Regions from separate parts of the Serratia sp. L9 genome, predicted to be linked through region 1. Evidence: predicted binding sites of a transcription regulator. Region 1 holds the regulator's gene; the other holds the start of a gene.
The links. Region 1 encodes PhoB, which activates phosphate uptake and scavenging genes when phosphate is short. Its sites were predicted from a motif close to CTGTCATAAAACTGNCNNAT; they were not measured.
Positions count from the first base shown of each region.

Region 1 (3,172 bases):
TCCAGCAGGGTGGTTTTGCCCGCACCGGTCGGCCCGGTGATAGCAAACAGGCCGTTGCTGGCAAAGGGTTCGGCCTGGAAGTCAATTTTCCACTCGCCCTGCAGCGAGTTCAGGTTTTTCAGCCTTAGGCTCAGGATCTTCATGCCGATGGCTCCTCTGGTTGATGCAGGGTTTCCACTACCTGCTGGAACATCTGCCGCATTCGTTGCTGGCGCGGTTCGGCCATTTCCCCTTCCAGCGCCAAGCGCCGCTCAAACACTTCGCCCACGCTTAACTCATTCAAGGTTTCTTTATCCTGCTGGGCGATGGTCTGTTGGCGCTGCTCTTTACTGCGCCGTAACAGCACCACGTCAACCGGCAGATCTTCCGCCAACTGTTGGATCCGGCGTTGAATATCGCTGAGGTAATCCTGGGTGGCCACTTCGATATCCAGCCAAACCGGCAATTCTCCCTGATAATCGGCAAACTGCCGCAGTTGGGCCTCGATTTGCTGCAAGTCGCCTTTGATCAACTGCATCGGTTGGAAAGTGGGGATCTCCAGCGCAGTGATCTGCTGCAAGGCACCGGCGGAAAAGTCGACCATAAACACGCTCTTCGCCTTGCCCAGTTCATCAAAACTCAGCGGGATTGGGGAACCGCTGTAGCGGATATGTTCAGACTTGGCGACGTTCTGTGCGCGATGAATATGGCCTAATGCGATGTAGTCGGCAGGGGGAAGGCCTGTGCCGGGAAAGCATCCAGCGTGCCGATATAAATATCGCGCACCGAGTCGGAAGTGGTCACGCCCACGGTGGTCAGATGCCCGGTCGCCACAATGGGCAGTGGCAGGCCCAGCGAATCGCGGTGTTCACAGGCCGCCTGATACAGACGGTGATAATGCCCGGCGATGGCTTCTTGCAATGCCTGCTGTTTCTGACTGCCGGAATCCCCGGCGCGGCTGGTAAGTAAGTCCCGTGGACGCAGGAAGGGGATGGCGCAAAGTACGGCACCCGGCTGGCCATCACGCTGGTTCAACACCAGAATTTGCTGCTCAAGCTCGGTTTGCGCGTTGGCAATCACGGTAGTATTCAGGCATGAAAGCAGCTCACGCGATTCATTCAGCGTAGCCACGGAGTCGTGGTTGCCACCCAGCACCACCAATTGGCAGCCGGTGCGTTGCAGTTCCACGATAAAACGGTTGTACAGCTCGCGGGCATAGCTGGGTGGCGAACCGGTATCAAACAGATCGCCTGCGACAATCAGCGCGTCCACCTGATGCTGTTCCACCTGCTCAGTCAGCCAGCGTAAAAAGGCCTGATGTTCGGCGGCGCGGCTTTTAGTGAAAAAGTACTGGCCCAAATGCCAGTCAGAGGTATGGATCAGGCGCATAGGTCTTCCTGGCTAACAGGGTAATAAGGGCGTAAACAGGCCTTATCCTAACCTAAGCATGATGATTTTTCTTTGGCGACTGAAATTATCGCTATGCTTAGGGGGACTTTTTTCATAAAAGTGTCACAAAACTGACGCATAATGGCGACCGCAGATAGCTTACACATTGGCAGGATTGACGATGGCAAGACGCATACTGGTGGTGGAAGACGAAGCGCCGATCCGTGAGATGGTGTGCTTTGTGTTGGAGCAGAATGGTTACCAACCGTTGGAAGCCGAGGATTATGACAGTGCCGTAACGCGCCTGTCTGAGCCGTTCCCTGATTTGGTGTTACTGGACTGGATGTTACCTGGCGGTACCGGGATCCAGTTTATCAAGCATATGAAGCGTGAGGCGATGACCCGGGATATCCCGGTGATGATGCTGACCGCTCGCGGTGAAGAAGAAGATCGGGTACGTGGCCTGGAAGTCGGGGCGGATGATTATATCACCAAACCTTTCTCACCCAAGGAACTGGTGGCTCGTATCAAGGCCGTGATGCGCCGTATTTCGCCGATGGCGGTGGAAGAAGTGATTGAAATGCAGGGGCTAAGCCTGGATCCTTCCTCGCATCGGGTAATGGTTAATGAACAGGCGCTGGAGATGGGGCCGACCGAGTTCAAACTGTTGCACTTCTTTATGACCCATCCTGAGCGTGTTTACAGCCGTGAGCAGTTGCTTAATCATGTTTGGGGCACGAACGTTTATGTGGAAGACCGCACTGTTGATGTGCATATACGCCGGCTGCGTAAGGCGCTGGAGACCACTGGTCATGACAAAATGGTTCAAACCGTTCGCGGTACCGGCTATCGGTTCTCAACGCGCTACTGATTGCACTGCGCTGGAGAAGTTACCGTGCTAGAACGTTTATCCTTGAAGAGGCTGGCGCTGGAGCTGGCCCTTTTTTGCTTGCCCGCCTTATTGCTGGGGCTGATTTTCGGTTATCTACCCTGGTTGCTGTTGATTTCGGTGCTGGCTGCACTGGCCTGGAATTTTTATAACCAACTCAAACTTTCCCACTGGCTGTGGGTGGATCGCAGCATGACGCCGCCGCCTGGGCGTTGGAGCTGGGAGCCTCTGTTCTACGGTCTGTATCAGATGCAGCAGCGTAACCGCCGCCGCCGCCGCGAATTGGCGCTGCTGATCAAGCGCTTTCGCAGCGGTGCCGAATCCCTGCCGGATGCGGTGGTGATGACCACCATTGAGGGCAATATTTTCTGGTGTAACGGTTTGGCGCAGCATCTGCTGGGTTTCCGCTGGCCGGAAGATAACGGCCAACACATTCTCAACCTGCTGCGTTACCCGGAGTTCAGCCAATATCTGCAACAGCAAGAGTTCAGCCGGCCGTTAACGCTGCAACTGAATAATGAACACTTTGTGGAGTTCCGCATTATGCCCTACTCCGAAGGGCAACTGCTGATGGTGGCCCGTGACGTCACCCAGATGCGCCAGTTGGAAGGGGCCAGGCGCAACTTCTTTGCCAACGTCAGCCATGAGCTGCGCACACCGTTAACCGTATTGCAGGGTTATCTGGAGATGATGAGCGACCAGGAGTTGGACGGTTCGTTACGCGGTAAAGCGCTGGGCACCATGCAGGAACAGACCAAACGTATGGATGGGTTGGTAAAACAGTTACTGACGCTGTCGCGTATTGAAGCCGCGCCGAATATAGATATGAACGAGAAGGTCGATATTCCGCTGATGCTGCGGGTGTTGCAGCCGGAGGCGCAATCGCTCAGCAACGGCTGCCATGAGATCAGCTTC
Region 1 is NZ_CP192591.1:5,527,257-5,530,428, reverse strand. It holds gene sbcC (exonuclease subunit SbcC) at 1-143, opposite strand, end outside; partial or broken gene sbcD (exonuclease subunit SbcD) at 140-1,368, opposite strand; gene phoB (phosphate response regulator transcription factor PhoB) at 1,550-2,239, shown strand; gene phoR (phosphate regulon sensor histidine kinase PhoR) at 2,264-3,172, shown strand, end outside.

Region 2 (3,172 bases), 1.0 Mb from region 1:
AGTACTGCGCCGATGCTGCCGCCGATCATGACCATAAAGCCGCCGTCCCAACCGAAGTAGTCAACGGTGTAACCGACGATGGCGCTCGCTGCGACCGAACCGCCCAGATAACCGAACAGACCGGTGAAGCCAGCTGCGGTACCTGCCGCTTTTTTCGGTGCCAGTTCCAGAGCGTGCAGACCAATCAGCATGACCGGGCCGTAGATCAGGAAGCCGATGGTGATCATACAGGCCATATCGATGCCAGGGTTGCCCACCGGGTTCAGCCAGTAAACGACAGTGGCGATAGTCACCAGCGTCATAAAGAACACCCCGGTAGCGCCACGGTTGCCTTTAAACACCTTGTCCGACATCCAGCCGCACAGCAGGGTGCCTGGAATACCGGCATATTCGTACAGGAAGTAGGCCCAGGAGGACTTGTCCAACGCGAAGTGTTTCACTTCTTTCAGGTAGGTTGGTGACCAGTCCAGGATGCCGTAGCGCAACAGATAGACAAACACGTTGGCGATAGCGATGTACCACAGCAGTTTGTTTGGCAGCACATACTGCATGAAGATCTGTTTGGCTGTCAGTTCTTCTTCTGCTTCTTGGGTGTAATCATCCGGATAGTCGTTTTTGTACTCTTCAATCGGTGGCAGGCCACAAGATTGCGGGGTGTCACGCATCAATGCGAAGGCGATCAGCGCCACCAGGATCGCGCCGAAAGCAGGCATATACAGCGCCGCATGCCAATCGTTAAACCACGCCATACCCAGCAGGAACAGCAGTGGAGGCAGACCGCCACCCACGTTGTGGGCGCAGTTCCACACCGAAACGATACCGCCACGCTCTTTCTGCGACCACCAGTGAACCATGGTACGGCCACACGGAGGCCAACCCATACCCTGGAACCAACCGCACAGGAACAACAGCACGAACATCACGGCGATGCTGGAGGTTGCCCAAGGCACGAAGCCCATAAACAGCATTACGGCGGCGGCCAGGATCAGGCCGGCAGGCAAGAATACCCGGGGATTGGAACGGTCAGAAACCGAGCCCATGATAAACTTGGAGAAACCGTAGGCAATGGAGATCCCTGACAGTGCAAAGCCCAGGTCACCACGGCTGAACCCCTGATCGATCAGATACGGCATCGCCAGGGTGAAGTTTTTACGCACCAGATAGTAAGCTGCGTAACCGAAAAAGATCCCCATAAAAATTTGCCAGCGTAGCTTGCGGTAGAGCGGGTCTACCTTATCTACCGGCACACGTGAAATGTGTGCGGCTGGTTTAAAAATACTCAACATGAGCGCCTCCGATGGCTTTATCAGTTATTTATTGCATCAGCAGGAAACGGATATCCTGAAGATGGTCGAGCGGATGCCAGAAGTGTTGTCAAATTGTTCTATAACGAGCGTAATCCTAGTGAAAACCAACAAACGTCACTGTGATGGAAGGCGCATTTGTTACACTTTTATGAAACCGTGGCGGATTTTGAGCGATTGGTTAACGTTATGAAATAGGTAATCGCAAAAAACTCGTGATATTGATCACATTGATGGTTTTTTAAGGACATTTTGTTTTCGTTTTTTGTTCGTTATTGTTCCTTATCAAACAAAGACCCCAGTAACTGTGGCTAAATAAACTCATAACTACAGGCTTAGGGGGCGTGATGAGCAACAACTCACCAGTGACCGAAACGGATGTGATCATTATTGGCGGCGGAGCCACCGGCGCGGGGATCGCTCGTGATTGTGCGCGGCGAGGCTTGCGCTGTGTATTGCTGGAGCGGCATGACATTGCCACCGGTGCCACGGGCCGTAACCATGGTCTGCTGCACAGCGGCGCTCGCTATGCGGTGACCGATGATGAGTCGGCTCGCGAATGTATCGAAGAAAACCGCATTCTCAAGCGTATTGCTCATCACTGTATCGAGCGTACTGATGGTCTGTTTATTACCTTGCCGCAAGATTCGCTGGCCTATCAGCAACAGTTTATATCCGCCTGCCGCAACGCCGGGATCGAGGCCGAAGCCATCGACCCCCAACTGGCGCTGCGTCTGGAACCAGCGGCCAACCCAAGCCTGATCGGCGCGGTACGCGTGCCGGATGGCACGGTTGATCCTTTTCGCTTAACCGCGGCCAATATGCTTGATGCCCGTGCATATGGCGCGCAGATCCTTACCTATCATCAAGTTACCGGTCTGATACGCGTGGGCGACCGTGTGAATGGCGTGAGCGTTTTCGACCATCAAGCGGCGCGTCAATACGACATTTATGCGCAGGTAGTGGTGAATGCTGCAGGGATATGGGGCCAGCAGATCGCCGAATACGCCGATCTGCGCGTTCGCATGTTCCCATCCAAAGGGGCGCTGTTGATCCTGGGCCATCGCATTAACAACATGGTGATCAACCGTTGTCGTAAACCGGCGGATGCCGACATTCTGGTGCCGGGTGACACTATTTCGCTGATTGGCACGACTTCCACACATATTGATTACGACCAAATCGACAATATGGTGGTTACGCCTCAGGAAGTGGATGTGTTGATCCGTGAAGGTTCTCTGCTGGCCCCTGAGCTGGCTCAAACCCGTATTCTGCGGGCTTATGCCGGAGTCCGGCCACTGGTGGGCCGCGACGACGATCCTACCGGGCGCAACGTCAGCCGTGGCATTGTCCTGCTCGATCATGCGGTGCGGGATGGGCTGGAAGGTTTTATCACCATTACCGGCGGCAAGCTGATGACTTACCGGCTGATGGCGCAATGGGCCACCGATATGGTCTGCGCCAAGCTGGGTGTCGATAGCCCTTGCACCACCGCAGAAGAAGCCTTGCCGGGATCTCGCCAATCCGCAGAAGAAACCGTGCGTAACGTGGTGGCTTTGCCAGCCAGTATTCGCGGTTCAGCGATATATCGCCACGGCGATCGCGCCAGTCTGGTGCCATCCGGTAACCGCCTGGACAACAGCCTGGTGTGTGAATGCGAAGCGGTCACCGCCGGGGAAGTCCGCTATGCAGTGAATACCCTGACCGTCAACAACCTGGTTGATTTACGCCGCCGCACCCGCGTGGGGATGGGCACCTGCCAGGGGAACTGTGCGCCTGCCGTGCCGCTGGCCTACTGACGCGCTTTAACGTGACCACACCGCAGCAATCCATCGCCCAGCTCTCCCACTTCCTCAATGAACGCTGGA
Region 2 is NZ_CP192591.1:813,111-816,282, reverse strand. It holds gene glpT (glycerol-3-phosphate transporter) at 1-1,286, opposite strand, end outside; partial or broken gene glpA (anaerobic glycerol-3-phosphate dehydrogenase subunit A) at 1,652-3,172, shown strand, end outside.
Region 2: the regulator PhoB is predicted to act here: its motif matches at 1,443-1,462, upstream of glpT (glycerol-3-phosphate transporter).